DNA from 3 places in the Pseudomonas sp. 3B-A001-10F genome. Region 2 is predicted to be linked to each of the others. Evidence: predicted binding sites of a transcription regulator. Region 2 holds the regulator's gene; each other region holds the start of a gene.
The links. Region 2 encodes FliA, which starts transcription of late flagellar genes. Its sites were predicted from a motif close to CTAAAGTTTNNNNNNNNNNNGCCGNTAA; they were not measured.
Positions count from the first base shown of each region.

Region 1: the regulator FliA is predicted to act here: its motif matches at 3,215-3,242, upstream of motA (flagellar motor stator protein MotA).
Region 3: the regulator FliA is predicted to act here: its motif matches at 1,384-1,411, upstream of AC0ZWN_RS14425 (flagellar protein MotY).

Region 1 is NZ_JBQYFW010000009.1:5,715-12,237, forward strand. Features, by position in the region: gene asd (archaetidylserine decarboxylase) at 1-729, opposite strand, end outside; gene rhdA (thiosulfate sulfurtransferase) at 748-1,563, opposite strand; gene AC0ZWN_RS11055 (HDOD domain-containing protein) at 1,606-3,144, opposite strand; gene motA (flagellar motor stator protein MotA) at 3,311-4,162, shown strand; gene motB (flagellar motor protein MotB) at 4,166-5,242, shown strand; gene AC0ZWN_RS11070 (sterol desaturase family protein) at 5,334-6,497, shown strand.
Region 2 is NZ_JBQYFW010000037.1:50,031-56,553, reverse strand. Features, by position in the region: gene AC0ZWN_RS25010 (chemotaxis protein CheA) at 1-2,170, opposite strand, end outside; gene AC0ZWN_RS25005 (protein phosphatase CheZ) at 2,225-3,013, opposite strand; gene AC0ZWN_RS25000 (chemotaxis response regulator CheY) at 3,032-3,403, opposite strand; gene fliA (RNA polymerase sigma factor FliA) at 3,570-4,310, opposite strand; gene fleN (flagellar synthesis regulator FleN) at 4,307-5,137, opposite strand; gene flhF (flagellar biosynthesis protein FlhF) at 5,254-6,523, opposite strand, start outside.
Region 3 is NZ_JBQYFW010000013.1:74,920-81,442, forward strand. Features, by position in the region: gene rnt (ribonuclease T) at 1-274, opposite strand, end outside; gene pyrC (dihydroorotase) at 271-1,317, opposite strand; gene AC0ZWN_RS14425 (flagellar protein MotY) at 1,478-2,386, shown strand; gene AC0ZWN_RS14430 (argininosuccinate synthase) at 2,516-3,733, shown strand; gene AC0ZWN_RS14435 (hypothetical protein) at 3,867-4,583, opposite strand; gene AC0ZWN_RS14440 (response regulator transcription factor) at 5,095-5,721, shown strand; gene AC0ZWN_RS14445 (PA3496 family putative envelope integrity protein) at 5,811-5,987, opposite strand; gene nth (endonuclease III) at 6,094-6,523, opposite strand, start outside.

The DNA of each region.
Region 1 (6,523 bases), on a different contig from region 2:
GGCGCCTTTTTCCAGATGAATCGGCGCGCGGGCGGCTTCGTCGTAGCGGAAGGTTTTCAGCTCGCGCTTCGGCGGCGTGACCAGACCGGCCCATACGGTTTCGATCGAAGCGACGATCATCGCACCCACCAGCACCACGGCCATCGGCCCGCGCTCGGTGTCGAAAATGCACGCCACGCGCTCGTTGCGGGCGAACAGTTCCGGAACGTTTTCTGCGGTGGTCTGGTTGACCGAGAAGATCCGGCCCGGGATGTAGACCATTTCGCGCAGGGTGCCGGCCAGCGGCATGTGCACGCGGTGGTAGTCCTTCGGCGACAGGTAAATGGTGGCGAAGTCGCCGCCCATGAATGGTGCAGCGTTAGCCGCATCACCGCCGAGCAGTTCCAGCACGCTGAAGCTGTGGCCCTTGGCCTGGAACACGCGACCGTGTTCGATCGGGCCAAGCTGGCTGACCGCACCGTCGGCCGGGCTGAGGATCGCGCCCGGGGTTTCGTCCAGTGGACGCGCACCGTCTTTCAAGGCCCGGGTGAAGAAGGCGTTGAAGTGCTCGTAGGCAGTGAGGTCTTCGACCAGCGCTTGCGACATGTCCACCTGGTAGCGCTTGGCGAACCATTGGGTGAAGGCATTCTTGAACCAGCGCACGCGGCATTCGGCAATGCAGCCGGCCAGACGCGATAGCAGGTGATGAGGCAGCAGGTACTGGCTGAGGATAAACAGACGCTCTTTCATTAGTTGTCCTTAAAAACCTTAAATCTCGACTGGCGTGTCAGGGTGGTTGCCCCATTCGCCCCAGGAACCGGCGTAGCCCTTGACCCGCGGATAACCGAGGGATTTGGCCACCAGATAAGTGAAGCCCGACCGGTGATGGGTCTGGCAGTGGGTAATGATTTCTTTGTCCTTGGTGATCCCGAGGTCTTCGAGGATCTGCGGCATGTCTGTGCGAATGCGCAACTGACGGGCCTTGTCCATGCCGGCCGTCCATTCGAAATTGACCGCACCGGGGATGTGCCCAGCCTTGGCGGCCAGCACTTTCTCACCGGAATACTCCAGCGGCCCGCGCGCATCCCAGATCGCCAGATCGGCAGCACCGAGGCGGCTTTGCAGGTATTCACGGGTCGCGGTCGGTTCTTCATGCAGGGTCAATGGCACAGGGCGGCCCACTGCAGGCGGAACCTGGATCGACATCGGCATGCCGGCCGCCAGCCACGCCGGCAGACCGCCGTCGACGTAGTGATATTTGTCGTGACCGATCACGTCGAGCAGCCAGATGAAACGCCCGGCCCAACCGCCGCCTTCGTCGTCATAGACCACGTAGACCGCATCTTTGCGATGGCCCAGCTCACCGAATAACGCTTCGAGATCGGCTTTCGCCGGCAGCAGTCCCGGCGCCGGCGGCTGGCCGAGCTGGGTGCGCTTGGGATCGACAAAGCGTGCGCCGGGAAAGTGACCTTCGGCATAACGGACAGGGCTGGTCAGGTCCACCAGAATCAGTTCAGGGGAGTCGAGACGCGGGAGCAGGTCGCTCGCCTCGATGACGAGCGGCAAGCCAGAGAAGTCAGACATGTGAGGTCTCCAGAGCACAAAGGGGACGATTGTAGCGCAGCCTCATCGGCCGCGGCTGCTAAAGCTGTGCAGGGCTTTTTCGATGCACTGTGCGGTTTTGCCAAAGGCTTGCACGGTGATATCGGCGAACGGCCCGCCGCCCTGATCGGCGACGACAATCATGATCACCCGGCCGTTATTGACCAGGGAACGCAGAAACAGATGCTCGCCACGAAACAGGGTGCGCAGGCTCGCTGGCAGCAGAGCGGAGAACTGAGCGTTGTTCTCGGGATTGATCCGCACCTGCGCCTGTTGCGCGAGCAGCCGTTGCAAGACCTTGCTCTGGCTGACGACGAAATTCAGCGCCGCCGCTTCTTTCGGTAGCCCGGCGGTTTGATTCACGCGCAGATTGGACTGTGTGCGATCGGCCATCAGGATCATCACCCGGCGCATGCCGCTGGCGACCAGCGCATCGCGAGCGGCGACGGTCAGGCTCATGGCATTGGTGAAGCGGCTTGGCTCGGCCAATAGCTCGGCGCATTGCTGGCGCCATTGCGTCAGATCTTCCGAGGTTGGCGCAGCGGCGGGCAGCATGCCGGCTGGCAAACGACGGGTGCCCCACGGCCACAGCAACGAAACCGCCGGATGCCACAGGTCGGGCATCGCATGATGGCGCGCGCTGTTGGCGGCTTGCTGGTGCAACTGTTGTTGCACTTCATCCATGGAAATCTGCAGATAAAGGCTGGTCAGGTACTGCCAGCGTTCGCTGTGCGGACTGTCCCAGGCCTGTTGCGCCGACAGCGCCAGACCATTGGCCAGCAGCACGGTGTTGGCCGGCTGGTTGAGCCAGCGGCGCAGGGTCGGGTCGTCATCGAGGCGGTTTTGCTGGCGCAACGGATGTTCGCTGTCGCGGGCGATGCGCAGCACTTTGACCAGTTCGCGTTGCTCGCTGAGCAGCAGCTTATAACCCTGCTGCACCCAGATCGGCAGATGCCAGGCCTGCACCAACGCTTCAGCGATTTTCAGCAGGCGTACGCCGAACAATTGCTTCTCGACCACGCGCGCCGATTCGCCCTTGTGGATAACCCGCAGTTCCCATTCTTCGAGCAATTGCGGATAAGTCAGCGCCAATGGCCACAGCGGCGACAAAAACAACAGGCTGCCCCAATGAATGTCCTGCCACAGCCGCGCCAGGCGACTGGCGAAAAAACCGTTGGCCTGTTGCGTCGCGTGCTGGCTGATCATCTGCAATTGGCGCAGGGCCTTGGGGATTTGCATCTGCGGTTCAGCCGGCAGGCGCGCGAGCAATTCTTCAGTCCGCGCCAGGCCGAGACGGTTGATCGCCACCTCGAGATTTTCCGCCGGTGCGGCCATGGTGCCGTGGGTGTGACGATTCGCCTCACGGATGATGCTCAAGGCCAGTGCCGGGCTGTCCTGCATCAGATCGGCGATGTCGCGCAGCGAGCTGCGATTGTCGCGGATCGCCCGACAGACTTTGTCGTGAGCCTCTTGCGGCACGGGCAGCCGGACGCTGTCGAGCAGCTTGACCCAGCCGTCGAGCGTGGTCGGTTTTGCGTGTGGGACGTTCGTTTCATTAGCCATGTCTGGACGGGATCTTCACTGACTGTAGACGCGCCCGGCATGGGCTAAATTGGCTTTTCGCCTGAACTGGCTATAGTCTGGCGCAGTTTTGCCGATAAGTAGAAGAAGAGATTTTTTAACTTCCGAATATGACCTTGAACCCGACTTAAATAAGTACTTTCTACCTATGGCTAAAATTATCGGCATCATCGTCGTATTCGCGAGCGTGCTCGGCGGATACGTGCTCTCCCACGGCAAGATTGCCGCCCTGATCCAGCCCTTCGAGGTGATGATCATCGGTGGTGCGGCACTGGGTGCATTCCTCCAGGCCAACCCCGGTTACATGACGATGCACGTGCTCAAGAAATCCCTGAGCATGTTCAGTTCGCGCTTCAGCCACACGTTCTATCTGGAAGTGCTCGGGCTGATCTACGAGATCCTCAACAAGAGCCGCCGCGAAGGCATGATGGCCATCGAAGGCGACATCGAAGATGCCGCCGCGAGCCCGATCTTCGCCAAGTACCCGGCAGTGCTCAAAGACGAACGCATGACCGCGTTCATCTGCGATTACCTGCGCATCATGTCGTCCGGCAACATGGCGCCGCACGAGCTGGAAGGCTTGTTCGACATGGAGCTGTACAGCCTGAAAGAAGACCTCGAGCATCCATCTCATGCGGTGAACGGCATCGCCGATGCCATGCCCGGTTTCGGTATCGTCGCGGCGGTACTCGGTATCGTGGTGACCATGGCCTCGCTGGGTGAAGGCGATCAGAAGTCCATCGGTCTGCACGTTGGTGCGGCACTGGTCGGTACCTTCTTCGGTATTCTCGCGGCGTACGGTTTCTTCGGCCCATTGGCGCATTCCCTGGCTCATGATGCCAAGGAAGAGCTGAACGTCTACGAAGCCATCAAGGCCTCGCTGGTGGCTTCGGCTTCCGGCATGCCGCCTTCGCTGGCGGTCGAGTTCGGTCGCAAGGTTTTGTACCCGGCGCACCGTCCAAGCTTCGCCGAGCTGGAACAAGCGGTTCGCGGTCGCTAAGTCATGGAAAATAATCAGCCGATTATCATCAAGCGCGTCAAGCGCATAGCCGGCGGGCATCACGGCGGGGCGTGGAAAATCGCCTTCGCCGACTTCGCCACGGCGATGATGGCGTTCTTCCTGGTGTTGTGGCTGCTGTCCACCGCCACGCCCGAGCAGAAGATCGCTATCGCCGGTTACTTCAAAGACCCGGTCGGCTTCTCCGAAAGCGGCACGCCGTACATCATCGATCTGGGCGGCACGCCGACCCTGGCGCCGGAAAACACCCTCAACCCGGAAGTGAAGTCGCAGCCGCAACCGGACAAGGTCACGGTCGACACCGAGCAGGTTGAAGGCATGGCCGAACAGGTCGAGAAGGAACGCCTCGAACTGCTCCTGCAAGAACTGCAGAACAAGGTCGACGAGAACCCGCAACTGCAGAAGTTCAAGGACCAGATTCTCTTCGAAATCACGCCGAACGGCTTGCGCATCCAGATCATGGACGCCGAGAACCGGCCGATGTTCGACTCCGGTTCTGCACGCCTGAAGCCGTACTTCGAAGACATCCTGCTGGCCATGGCCGACACCATCAAAGCGGTGCCGAACAAGATCAGCATCAGTGGTCACACTGACGCCAAGCCGTACACTGGCACCGGCGATTTCGGTAACTGGGAGCTGTCGGCCAACCGGGCCAACGCGGCCCGTCGTGCCTTGATCGCCGGTAGCTATCCGGATGCGCAAGTGGCGCGGGTTGTCGGTTATGCCTCGTCAGCGCTGTTCGACAAGGAAAACCCGTTCAACCCGGTCAACCGTCGCATCGACATTGTGGTGTTGACCAAAAAAGCCCAGGCGGCCATCGAAGGTTCGCAAGGTGCGGATCCGGCGAAACCGGCGGATCAAGGTCAGAATGGTGCCGCTCCGGCAGCCCCAGTCGACCCGAATGCACTGCCGGCCGATCAGCAACCGGTGCCGGCGCACGAACTGCGCGAACGCCTGAACCTGTTCGACGACGCTGCGCCGAAACCGGTTGAGCCGGGGAGTGCGGCGCCCGCGCCTGCTGCCCCGCCAGCCACTGTGCCGGCCCCCGCGCCGAAACAGTGACCGACAAAAAGCCACGGTTACCGTGGCTTTTTTGTATCTGCCTGCGTCGCAATGACCAGTCGCAGTTTTCGCAATCACGGAAGATCAGTAAATGGAAAGACTCAAAGCCTATTTTCAACGGCACGGCAACGCTCCCTTCAAATTTGGCGAGGGCCGGGTCAGTGGCTATATATCAGCCACCCTCGGGCTGTTGAGCCTGTTGGCGGTGTTCTGCTTCCTGTTTCCCGAGTGGCTGACCACAGCCGAACTGCGCAAGGTCTATGACGAGCAGTTCGCGCGCACCACGCTATTGCTCGGTCTGGTGGTTTCGTTCAGCCTCGGCACCCTGAATATCCTGCTCAACAAACGCAAGCGTCTGGGGATTACCGGTCTGGTTGCATCGGGCCTGGCGGTGTTCCTTGGGGGCACCAACGTACAAGTCAGCTCGATCGGGCAGACCCCGTACTCGCTCGGTCTGGACTGGTTCGTGCTGGCGCTGCTGGTGTCGGCGATCGTGTTCATTCCGCTGGAAAAACTCTATTCCAAGGATCCCGAGCAAAACATCCTGCGCCCGCACTGGCGCACCGACCTGACCTACTTTTTCGTCAGCCACATGCTGGTGCAGTTCATCCTGATCTTCATCACCGCCTCGTCGAGTTACATCGCCGGCTGGGCGGTGTCGCCGGGCTTGCAAGCGAGCGTGCAAAGCCTGCCGCTCGTTGTGCAGTTTCTGCTGGCGATACTGGTCGCCGATCTCGGTCAGTACTGGCTGCACCGGCTCTACCATGTAGTGCCATGGCTGTGGCGCATTCACGCGGTGCATCACTCCAGTACGCACATGGACTGGCTCGCCGGCTCCCGCGTGCACTTCATTGAAATCCTGCTGACCCGCACTGGCGTGCTGGTGCCATTGATGCTGCTGGGCTTCGCGCCGCAAGCGTTGAATGCCTATGTAATCCTGGTCGGTGTTCAAGCGGTACTGGCCCACGCCAACGTGCGAATCAACGGCGGCTGGCTGAACTACTTGATCGTGCTGCCGCGCTATCACCATTGGCACCACGCCCGGCACAAGGACTACATCTACAAAAACTACGCGATCCACACGCCGCTGGTGGATATGCTCTTCGGTACGTTCAAGCTGCCGCCAAAGGAATGGCCGGTGCGTTATGGCGTGTTTGGCAAGGAGCTGCCAGGCGGGATTGTGCGTCAGCACCTGTATGCGTTTCGCAAGCCTGAGCCAAAAGTAGTTGTGCCAAAACCGCCGGCCAGCGTGTGAGGCAAAAAAAGCCGCGAGATGATCGC
Region 2 (6,523 bases):
TGGCGCCGGACATGCCCGGAGTGCCCTGGAGCATTTTGCCCAATGGCTTGATGACCACTTCTTCCTGACCGACCAGTTGATCGACGACGAAGCCGATCCGCTGGGTGCCCACCGAAAGGATCACCACGTGGCCTTCACGCTGCTCTTCGTGAGCGGCGGAGCTGACCAGCCAGCGCTTGAGGTAGAACAACGGCAGCGCCTTGTCCCGCACGATCACCACTTCCTGACCGTCGACGACGTTGGTGGTCGACAAGTCGAGGTGGAAGATTTCGTTGACGTTGACCAGCGGGAACGCAAACGCCTGATTGCCGAGCATGACCATCAGGGTTGGCATGATCGCGAGGGTCAGCGGTACCTTGATGACGATCTTCGAGCCCTGGCCCTTGGTCGAGTAAATGTTGATCGAACCGTTGAGCTGGGAAATCTTGGTCTTCACCACGTCCATGCCGACACCGCGGCCGGACACGTCGGAGATCTCGGTCTTGGTCGAGAAACCCGGGGCGAAGATCAGGTTGTAGCACTCGGTATCGCTCAGGCGATCGGCTGCGTCCTTGTCCATCACGCCGCGCTTTACCGCGATGGCGCGCAGGACGTTCGGGTCCATGCCTTTGCCGTCATCGGAAATCGACAACAGGATGTGGTCGCCTTCCTGCTCGGCGGCCAGAACAACACGACCGCCACGGGCCTTGCCCGATGCCTCGCGCTCTTCCGGCGACTCGATGCCGTGGTCGACCGCGTTGCGCACCAAGTGGACCAGCGGGTCGGCCAGGGCCTCGACAAGGTTTTTGTCGAGGTCGGTTTCTTCGCCCACCAGTTCCAGGTTGATCTCTTTCTTCAGCTGACGAGCCAAGTCGCGAACCAGACGCGGGAAGCGCCCGAAGACCTTCTTGATCGGCTGCATCCGCGTCTTCATCACCGCGGTCTGCAAGTCAGCCGTGACCACGTCGAGGTTCGACACGGCCTTGGACATGGCTTCGTCGCCGCTGTTGAGGCCCAGGCGCACCAGACGGTTACGCACCAGCACCAGCTCGCCGACCATGTTCATGATTTCGTCGAGACGCGCGGTATCAACCCGTACCGTGGTTTCCGCTTCGCTCGCCGGTTTTTCTGGCGGCGGTGCGGCGGCAGCACGGGCCGGAGCCGGTGCAGCAGCGGCAGCCGGTTTCGGCGCTTCGGCTTTCGGCTCAGGCTTGGGAGCTGCCTTCGGTGCTGCAGCCGGAGCGGCCGCAGCCTTGGCGGCCGGCGCAGCCACCGTGGAAGCAGCGCCGGCAGTCGCGGCGCCAACGTCAGTGAACTTGCCTTTGCCGTGCAATTCGTCGAGCAGCGATTCGAACTCGTGATCGCTGATCAGATCGCTGCCGGCAGCCGGTGCCGAGGCGATCGCCGATTCCAGTGCTTCAACGGCAAAGTTGCCCTTGCCATGCAGTTGATCGAGCAGGGCTTCGAATTCGTCGTCGGTGATATCCGAGCTGTCGCCCGCCGCCGGGGCTGCTGGAGCCGCTGCGGTCGGTGCCACGGCATCCGCCGCGAACTGGCCTTTGCCATGCAACTGATCGAGCAACGACTCGAACTCGGCGTCAGTGATTTCGTCGCTCGCGGCTTCAGCGGCCGTTTGCGCAGGTGCAACAGCGGCCGGGGCTTCAGCTTCAGCCTTGACGGCGTTCAGCGAGTCCAGCAGTTGTTCAAATTCGTTATCGGTGATGTCGCCCGACGCGTCGCCTTCGACGACCAGGTCTTCGATCATCTCGGCTACCGGCGATGCCGGGGCGGCATCCGCCGATTGCGGTTCGGCCAGACGCGCCAGGGCGGCCAGCAGTTCCGGGGTAGCGGCGGTGATCGGTGCACGCTCACGGACTTCGCTGAACATGCTGTTCACCGCGTCCAGTGCTTCGAGGACAACGTCCATCAGTTCTGCATCAACGCGACGCTCACCCTTGCGCAGGATGTCGAACACGTTTTCGGCGATGTGACAGCACTCCACCAGCTCGTTGAGCTGAAGGAAGCCGGCGCCCCCTTTTACAGTGTGGAAACCGCGAAAAATTGCGTTGAGCAGATCTGCGTCATCCGGACGGCTTTCCAGCTCGACCAGTTGTTCGGACAGTTGCTCAAGAATCTCGCCGGCCTCAACCAGGAAATCCTGAAGGATCTCTTCATCGGCGCCGAAGCTCATTAATGGGGTGCTCCTACAGGTCTAAAAACCCAAAAAACCTAAAATTCCACAACTCTAGAATCCGAGGCTGGATAACAAATCGTCCACATCGTCCTGACCGGACACAACGTCTTCTCGTTTATCGGCATGAATCTGCGGACCTTCACCCTGCGAGAGATGTTTTTGTGGATCTTTTTCTGCAAGCATCGCGGCGCGGTCATGTTCGATGCCCGCAAAGCGGTCGACCTGACTGGCCATGAGCACGAGTTTGAGCAAATTGCTTTCGACTTCGGTGACCAGTTGGGTCACACGCTTGATCACCTGACCGGTCAGGTCCTGGTAATCCTGGGCCAGCAGGATGTCGTTGAGATTGCTCGACACCGCACGGTTGTCCGTGCTGCTGCGTGACAGAAAACCGTCGACCCGGCGCGCCAGCTCGCGGAACTCTTCAGCCCCGACCTCGCGACGCATGAAGCGACCCCAATCGGCGCTCAAGGTCTGCGCTTCATCAGCCAGACTGTTGACCACCGGCGTGGCGCTTTCCACCAGATCCATGGTGCGGTTGGCCGCGGCTTCTGTCAGCTTGACCACATAGCCCAGGCGTTCGGTGGCGTCGGTGATTTGCGACACTTCCTCGGCCTGCGGCATGTTCGGATCGATCTGGAAGTTGACGATCGCACTGTGCAGTTCACGTGTGAGCTTGCCGACTTCCTGGTACAGGCCACGGTCACGGGTCTGATTGAGCTCATGGATCAGTTGCACAGCGTCGCCGAACCTGCCTTTTTCAAGGCTTTCGACCAGTTCGACCGCGTGTTTTTTCAGGGTCGACTCGAAATCGCCCTGTGAAGATTCGTTATGCTCCATAGCTCCCCCGCGCGTTCATCAGCCGATGCGTTCGAAAATCTTCTCGATTTTGTCTTTCAACGCCTGAGCCGTGAAAGGTTTGACTACGTAGCCGTTTACACCAGCCTGAGCGGCTTCAATGATCTGCTCGCGCTTGGCTTCTGCAGTCACCATCAGCACTGGCAGGTGCTTGAGTTTTTCATCGGCACGCACATGGCGCAGCAGGTCGATACCGGTCATGCCCGGCATGTTCCAGTCCGTTACCAGAAAGTCGATGCTTCCGCTGTTGAGCACTGGAATGGCAGTCACGCCATCGTCAGCCTCGACGGTGTTGGTGAACCCAAGATCACGCAGCAGGTTCTTGATGATCCGCCGCATCGTTGAGAAGTCATCAACGATGAGGATTTTCATGTCTTTGTTCAATTCGACCTCCAAGCAGTCTTAAACGCGCCCAGCACCTGGACGCGCCACTTCAATCAATCGGCGCAGCACTCGAAGACTGTCTGGAGCACAACAGAGCAAGACCGGTGCCGTTCATCACCGCACCAGCCTCGTTCGCAGTGTCCCCACACTGCCTTCAGCGCGCTCGCCACTCCCCCAAACGCCCCCGCAAACGGGCCGCGCACTGGCTGTGTAACTGGCTGACCCGCGATTCACTGACGCCAAGGACTTCACCGATCTCCTTGAGGTTCAGCTCTTCGTCGTAGTACAGCGCCAACACCAGTCGCTCACGCTCCGGCAAATTGGCAATCGCGTCCGCCAACGCTGCCTGGAAACGTTCATCTTCCAGATCGCGTGACGGCTCCATATGAGCACTCGCGCCATCCTCGTGCAGCCCTTCGTGTTCGCCGTCCTGCAACAGGTCGTCGAAACTGAACAGGCGACTGCCCAAGGTGTCATTCAAAATCCCGTAGTAATCGTCGAGACTCAATTGGAGTTCGGCCGCAACCTCGTGATCTTTAGCATCACGGCCGGTTTTAGCTTCAATTGAGCGAATCGCGTCGCTGACCATACGGGTATTGCGGTGAACCGAGCGTGGCGCCCAGTCCCCTTTGCGCACTTCGTCGAGCATCGCGCCGCGGATTCGTATGCCCGCGTACGTTTCGAAACTGGCGCCTTTGCTGGCGTCGTATTTGGTCGAGACTTCAAGCAGGCCGATCATCCCGGCCTGGATCAGGTCTTCGACCTGCACACTCGCCGGCAAGCGCGCCAGCAAGTGGTAGGCAATGCGTTTGACCAGTGGCGCGTAACGCTCGATCAACTCGTACTGCGCGTCACGTGCCGACTTCTTGTAGTAGTTCATACCGCTTGCGGTCATAGCACGGGCCCTGCCGTTTGCTGCACGAGGCGCTCGACGAAAAACTCAAGGTGGCCACGCGGGTTGGCGGGCAGCGGCCAGGTGTCGACCTTCTGCGCGATCGCCTTGAACGCCAGCGCGCACTTGGAACGCGGAAAGGCTTCGTACACCGCGCGCTGCTTCTGCACCGCTTTACGCACGCTTTCGTCGTAAGGCACGGCGCCGACGTATTGTAGGGCCACGTCAAGGAAGCGATCCGTGACCTTGGTCAACTTGGCGAACAGGTTGCGCCCTTCCTGCGGGCTCTGCGCCATGTTGGCGAGGACGCGGAAGCGGTTCATGCCGTAATCGCGGTTGAGCAGTTTGATCAGCGCGTAGGCGTCAGTGATCGAGGTCGGCTCATCGCAGACCACCAGCAACACTTCTTGCGCGGCGCGAACAAAACTGACTACCGAGTCACCAATACCCGCAGCGGTATCGATCACCAGTACATCGAGATTGTCGCCGATGTCGCTGAACGCCTGAATCAGGCCGGCATGTTGCGCCGGGCTCAGGTGCACCATGCTCTGGGTGCCGGACGCCGCCGGCACGATGCGAATGCCACCGGGGCCTTGCAACAGCACGTCGCGCAGCTCGCACCGGCCTTCGATGACGTCGGCCAGCGTGCGTTTAGGGGTCAGCCCCAACAATACGTCAACGTTCGCCAGACCCAGGTCGGCGTCCAGCAGCATGACCCGACGGCCAAGCTCTGCCAGCGCCAGCGACAAGTTCACTGACACGTTAGTCTTGCCGACGCCACCTTTGCCGCCGGTCACCGCGATCACCTGTACGGGATGCATGCTGCCCATGTTATTTCTTTACCTTGTCTTGCATAGACGGAGGCCACATTACTGGCTGCGCGTTCACAACCGGAACAATGCATGGCAGACCATCGATGTAGGTACAAAAACTGTTCATGAATACCTCAGCCTACCTGCTTGGTCGGGCTGTGATAGATATCAGCGAACATGTCAGCCATGGCTTCTTCGCTGGGTTCTTCCTGCATTTGCACGCTGACGGCGCGGCTGACCAGTTGATGACGGCGCGGCAGATGCAAATCATCCGGAATCCGTGGGCCATCGGTCAGGTACGCGACCGGCAATTCATGACTGATCGCCAGGCTCAACACTTCGCCAAGGCTGGCCGTTTCATCCAGTTTAGTCAGGATGCAGCCGGCAAGCCCGCAACGCTTGTAACTGTGATAAGCGGCGGTTAGAACCTGTTTCTGGCTGGTGGTTGCCAAGACCAGATAATTTTTTGAACGAATGCCACGCCCGGCCAGACTTTCCAGCTGCATGCGCAGGGCCGGATCGCTGGCTTGCAGGCCGGCAGTATCGATCAATACCACGCGTTTGCGCAGCAGTGGATCCAGCGCTTGCACCAGCGATTGGCCCGGATCGACGTGGGTCACTGGCACATTGAGAATGCGGCCCAGCGTCTTCAGTTGTTCCTGAGCGCCGATACGGAAACTGTCCATGCTCACCAGCGCGACATTCTGCGCGCCGTATTTCAGCACATAACGCGCGGCCAGCTTGGCGAGTGTAGTGGTCTTGCCCATGCCGGCAGGACCGACCATGGCAATGATACCGCCCTCTTCCAGTGGCTCGACTTCCGGTACGGCAATCATCCGGGCCAGATGCGCGAGCAGCATGCGCCAGGCCTGACGCGGTTCTTCGATATCAGTGATCATCGCCAGCAGATCGCGCGACAACGGGCCGGACAGGCCGATACGTTGCAGACGGCGATACAGGTTGGCTTGCGCCGGACGGCTGCCTTGCAGCTGATTCCAGGCCAGGGTGCCGAGCTGAACTTCCATCAGCTCGCGCAGGCTGTTCAATTCAAAGCGCATCGAATCCAGTGCACGCGGATCGATACCACCGGAGGACTGCGCAGGTGTCGGGGCCGGACGCGCCGGAGCGGCGTAAGTCGGCTCGGTCAGCGGTTCAGCGGCGGTCAGCGGCAGGCCGGCGGTCAACGGCAGCCCGGCGAAAATCTGGCGATTGCTATTGCCATCGGCTTCGCCACGCAGGCTCAACTCGGCCTGAGCGGTGACAATGCGCGACTGGGTCTTGCGCAGTTCGTCCTCGAGCTCCATGTTCGGAACCCGTGGCGCCAGCGCCGACAATTTGTAATCCAGTGCCGCCGTCAACTCGACACCGCCGGCAATGCGGCGGTTGCCAATGATGGCGGCATCA
Region 3 (6,523 bases), on a different contig from region 2:
CGGTGAACTCCAGCGCCGCTGCTTCGATGTTGGCGCCTTCGAACGGCTCAACGCGGAAGAAGTAGGTGTGATCCGGGTATACAAAACCCTTTTCATCCATGGCGATGGTGGTCGCGGCAATCTCCAGCAACGCATCGGTGGCCGAGTTGAAGCCGCCGGTTTCTACGTCAACGACAACCGGCAGGTAGCCGCGAAAGCGTGCTGCCATCGGGTGACGGGAACCGCCACCACCACTTTGACCGTCCAGTTCGTCGTCGAAATGGTCTTCACTCACGCGTGTTCCTCCAGCAGGCGCCAGCGCAGTTTTTCACCGGCGCGCAGCGGGATAACGGTCAGCTCGCCAAACGGCAGGCTGGTCGGGGCGGTCCATTCTTCACGAACCAGGGTGATGCGATCGGTGTTCGCCGGCAGGCCGTAGAAACGCGGGCCGTTGAGGCTGGCGAAGGCTTCGAGTTTGTCCAGCGCATTACGCTGTTCGAAGGCTTCGGCGTACATCTCGATGGCGGCGTACGCGGTGTAGCAGCCGGCACAGCCGCAAGCGGCTTCCTTGGCGTGCTGGGCGTGCGGCGCCGAGTCGGTGCCGAGGAAGAACTTCGCGCTGCCACTGGTGGCGGCGTCGAGCAGGGCTTCCTGGTGCGTATTGCGCTTGAGGATCGGCAGGCAATAGAAGTGCGGCCGAATCCCGCCCACCAGCATGTGGTTGCGGTTGTACAGCAGGTGATGCGCGGTGATGGTCGCGCTTACGTTGGCCGAAGCCTCGTTGACGAACTGCACGGCGTCACCGGTGGTGATGTGTTCAAACACCACTTTCAGCGTCGGGAAGCGCTCGACCACGCGGCGCATGTGCTCGTCGATGAAGATCTTTTCGCGGTCGAACACATCGACGTCGCCACGGGTGACTTCACCGTGGATCAGCAACGGCATGCCGACTTCGGCCATGGCTTCCAGTGCCGGGAAGATCTTGTCGATGCTGGTTACCCCGGAATCGGAGTTGGTGGTCGCGCCGGCCGGGTACAGCTTGGCTGCGTGCACAAAACCACTGGCCTTGGCTTCACGAATTTCTTCGGGCTGGGTGCGGTCGGTGAGGTACAGCACCATCAGCGGTTCGAAGCGACTGCCGGCCGGGCGGGCAGCAAGAATCCGCTGGCGATAGCCGTCGGCTTCAGCGGCGTTGCGCACCGGTGGTACCAGGTTGGGCATGATGATGGCGCGGCCAAAAGTGCGCGCAACATCGGCAACGGTATTGGTCAACACGGCACCATCGCGAAGATGAATGTGCCAGTCGTCGGGACGCAGCAGGGTCAGGCGGTCGGACATGAGGGGATTCCAGGCGGGTCAAACTGAGGCGAATGCTACCGGAAAAGACTCTTGCAGGCACTCGCTATCAAGTTTTGCCGGAACCTTCCGATATCCCGTAGGTATGCCGTAAACATAGTGTGAATCGGTCTTTGTGTTTCAGAAGCCAATGGAGCCTCCCGTGCGCCAGCGTTATTTAGCCTTGCTCAGTGTGTTTGCCAGCCTTCCGGCGATGGCGCTCACGTACCAGACCCGTCTGGAGAACATTGAGTGGACGGTCGCCGGCGACAAGTTCGAATGTCGTCTGACCCAACCGATCACTGATTTCGGCTCGGGTGAGTTCGTGCGCAAGGCCGGCGAGCAGGCGATATTCCGTCTGAACGCCTACAACGCCATGCTCGGCGGCGGCTCTGCAACGTTGCTGGCAGCGGCTGCGCCTTGGCAGCCGGGCCGTGGTGACATCAATCTGGGTTCTGTAAGGCTCGGCAGCGGCAACGTCTTGTTCAGCAGTTCGCAGTCCCAGGCCGGCGGTTTGATCAGCGGCCTGCTGGACGGGCGCAGCCCGGTCGTACGGCGTGCTTCAGGCGATGGCCGTGTCTCTGAAGTACGCCTGTTGCCGGTCAAGTTCAGCAAAGCCTTCAACGATTACCAGACATGTGTGGCGAAATTGCTACCGCAGAATTTCGACCAGATCAAACAGTCGCAGATCGGCTTCCCCGGCGAAGGCGTTGACCTGGATCCTGCCGCTAAAGCCAAGCTGCAAGTGATGCTCGAATACATGAAGGCCGATCCGACGGTCAATCACATCGAACTCGACGGCCATTCCGACAACAGCGGTAATCGCCTGACCAACCGTGAACTGTCGCGCCGCCGCGCGCTGGCGGTGGTCGACTTCTTCAAGGCCAACGGCATTCAGGAATCGCAGATCACCGTGCGTTTCCATGGCGAGCAATATCCCATTGTGCCGAACACCAACGCGGCCAATCGCGCGAAGAACCGTCGGGTCAATGTCAAACTGGCGCGCGTGGCGCCGGTCGCGGCTCCGGCACCGCAAGCGAGCACGCCAGCCAATACTGCGGCGACTTCCTGACTCGCCGGTCATCGTCGCGCTCTCGACAGATTCTGTCGCTTTGTCGTCTTAAGCTGTCGCGCCTCTGTAAATTATCGCGTTTGGGCGGTAGACTCCTCGGCTTTCCGTAGAACCCCGTGGAGTGATGGCATGGCGGACGTAAACAAGGTCGTTCTGGCGTATTCCGGCGGCCTGGACACTTCGGTGATCCTCAAGTGGCTGCAGGATACTTATAACTGTGAAGTGGTGACCTTCACCGCTGATCTCGGTCAAGGCGAAGAGGTCGAGCCGGCCCGCGCCAAGGCTCAGGCCATGGGCGTCAAAGAAATCTACATCGACGACCTGCGCGAAGAGTTCGTGCGTGATTTCGTGTTCCCGATGTTCCGCGCCAACACCGTTTACGAAGGCGAGTACCTGCTGGGTACTTCCATCGCGCGTCCGCTGATCGCCAAACGTCTGATCGAAATCGCCAACGAAACCGGCGCTGACGCCATTTCCCATGGCGCCACCGGCAAGGGTAACGACCAGGTGCGTTTCGAACTGGGTGCCTACGCGCTCAAGCCAGGCGTGAAAGTGATCGCGCCTTGGCGCGAGTGGGACCTGCTGTCCCGCGAGAAGCTGATGGACTACGCCGAGAAGCACGCGATCCCGATCGAGCGTCACGGCAAGAAGAAGTCCCCGTACTCGATGGACGCCAACCTGCTGCACATCTCATATGAAGGCGGCGTGCTGGAAGACACCTGGACCGAGCACGAAGAAGACATGTGGAAATGGACCGTCTCCCCGGAGAACGCTCCTGACAAAGCGCAATACCTGGAACTGACCTACCGCAACGGCGACATCGTTGCACTGGACGGCGTCGAAATGACTCCGGCCACCGTGCTGGCGACGCTGAACAAGATCGGTGGCGCTCACGGTATCGGCCGTCTCGACATTGTCGAAAACCGTTACGTTGGCATGAAGTCCCGTGGCTGCTACGAAACCCCGGGCGGCACCATCATGCTGCGCGCTCACCGCGCCATCGAATCGATCACCCTGGACCGCGAAGTCGCTCACCTCAAAGACGAGCTGATGCCGAAATACGCCAGCCTGATCTACACCGGTTACTGGTGGAGCCCAGAGCGTCTGATGCTGCAGCAGATGATCGACGCTTCGCAGGTCAACGTGAACGGCGTTGTGCGCCTGAAGTTGTACAAAGGCAACGTGATCGTTACCGGCCGCAAGTCCGACGATTCGCTGTTCGATTCCAACATCGCGACCTTCGAAGAAGACGGCGGTGCTTACAACCAGGCTGATGCCGCGGGCTTCATCAAGCTCAACGCGCTGCGCATGCGCATTGCTGCCAACAAGGGCCGCAAGCTGTTCTAAGCGTTCTGGTCTGAAGCGTAATGAAAAGGGCGGCCTTGTCATCGAGACATGGCCGCCCTTTTTGCATGATTGTTTGTTTGCGTCTGATTGAAGCCTGTTCCTGATCTTGGCATCTGTGGCTACGACTCATCTTTCATGCCCGTCCCAGCAGCGTTACCGCCTGTGCGCAAAGGTTATAAACAATACAAATCGTTTTGCCTGAGCCTTTCCTGACGTGCCTGATCTTCAGCAATGAATGCTGCGTCAGTAAAACATCCGATACATGATTGGAAAGAAACACCACCACCCGGGGAGTTTTCCGGTCCAGGTTCCGGATGTTTTCCAGAATCGTGGCTAACTCTCTCGATGCATCGACACCCCGAACGTCGATGAGGTGCAGGTCACTGACCCACGCGGGCAACTGAATGTTGTGCTGAACAATCAGGTTCGGTTTCGAGTTGATGGCCGATGGCGGGTCAGGCGCGTTGTGGACTTTGCACGCGTCCTTGCATTCGGTTGGGCCTGACTCGCTGGGCACGATACAACTTGATAGTCCAAATGCCCCTTGCGTGGCTGGCGCCAAGGGCGGTGTATTTCGTTTGTTCTCGCGATCGTTGTTATCGATTACTTTAAGAAAGTTTTTGTCCTTGCCGAAGTCCGAGGGTGAGTAGAGGGAACGGTAGTTAAAGTTTAAAGTTATAAAAAATAGAAACAGCAAGTAGAACGGAAAGCTGATCAGAAACCATACGTAGATCTCTCTGTCCTTGTTGTCTAGAAAAGGCAGCGAAATGGCGGCTGATGTTTCCGAAATAGCTGCAAATATGGCAATTACCGTCATTGGGTTAGTGATTTTGTTTTTTATTTTCAACATGCTTGTACTCTTGTGTTTGATCTGTCTCGTTAGTGGTAAGTATGTGTGGATTGAGTAGCTTGGTAATCGGCTTTCAAATACTTGTATTTATAGCAAAAGTATTGTGTTAGGTATAAATATCTTGTTTCAAGTGTTTATAGCGGGTTTGAAGTAGTGAGGTGGGTGTGTCGGCTGTTGCATTGTGTTTCGGGTTGATAATCAAAGTTCTCGGCCGAGCGCAGATTTGCACGTGTCATGGCCGTTCGGGCATAGTGAAACTCAGCGACAAGGCATGACTTCTGTGTCGTTAGTCGTAGTCTGTAACAAGTTAGAAGCGAAATATTTCCGTGAGTGGAGGAGGGAGTAACGTCGGATGTTTACTGGGGGTAGCGGCTTTTTGTAGGAATAGTCCGCAATGACTGTAGGGTATGTCTCTCGATGCAGGTGCGTGTTAACACTGGCATGCCATAGAGCAAGTGACTGGGCTATTGTGCGTGTTCTAAAAATTCGAACAGCGAAACTGGACTTGCCCATGAATAAAGTGCTGATCGTGGATGATCACCCTGTCATTCGTCTTGCGGTACGTATGCTGATGGAACGTCATGGCTACGAAGTCATCGCAGAAACTGATAACGGTGTGGATGCGTTACAACTTGCTCGAGAACAAATGCCGGATATTGTCATTCTGGATATTGGAATACCAAAGCTTGATGGTCTGGAAGTTATCGCGCGCCTGACTACGACGGCCATGCCTATTAAAGTTCTGGTGTTGACCTCCCAGGCTCCCGGGCACTTTTCAATGCGCTGCATGCAGTCGGGAGCGGCCGGCTATGTCTGTAAACAACAGGACCTGACCGAGTTGCTCAGTGCGATCAAGGCGGTATTGTCGGGCTATAGTTATTTTCCCAATCAGGCTTTGCATACAGTCCGCACCAGTCTGGGCAATGCCAGTGAAGCCGACATGGTGGATCGTCTGTCCGGTCGGGAAATGATGGTGTTGCAGCAGTTGGCGCGAGGCAAGACAAACAAGGAAATTGCCGATGGCATGTTTTTGAGCAACAAAACCGTAAGCACCTACAAGACGCGCTTGTTGTTGAAGCTCAATGCGCGATCCCTGGTTGATCTGATCGAGTTGGCGCAGCGTAATGGTCTGGTCTGAATGTATCGATGGCTGACAGGGTGATGGGCCGGTCGAACTCAGCTAGCCGCAGAAAGTGAAAAGCCTCCATTTCGGGAGGCTTTCAAATATCAGTCATCAAAATCGTAATCGGCCAATTGCTTTTGCAGTCGGCGCTCCTCAAGCAGGTTATCGATCGTACGGCGCTTGCTGAGATTGGTCTTGGCGACTTCGACCACAGGTTCGGTGTCCTCAGTTTCCGCAGCGATATCATCATCTACATCAAGTGGCTCTTTGTCGCTACTCATCAGCTAACTCCCGGCTAAGAATGCCTTTGGCGCTCCTTATATCGATATTCCTGCGGCGGGTAAAAAAGATTTTTTCAATCGACTTATCAATTATTCCAATAGCCGGTCAATCGTCCGAAGTTTTGTCCTTGTACTCGCACAGGTCTTCGATCCGGCAACTGCCGCAGCGTGGCTTGCGGGCCAGACACACATAACGGCCATGAAGTATCAGCCAGTGATGGGAGTCGAGAAGGAATTCTTTGGGTACAAACTTCATCAGCTTCTTTTCCACTTCGACCACGTTTTTACCCGGTGCAATGCCGGTGCGGTTGCTGACCCGAAAGATATGGGTGTCGACGGCCATGGTCAGTTGGCGGAAAGCCGTGTTGAGTACGACGTTGGCGGTCTTGCGGCCCACTCCCGGCAGGGCTTCGAGCTCTTCACGGGTTTGCGGGACTTCGCTGCCATGGCGTTCGACCAGTAAGCGGCAGGTTTCGATGACGTTCTTGGCCTTGCTGTTGTAGAGGCCGATCGTCTTGATGTATTCGGATAGCCCC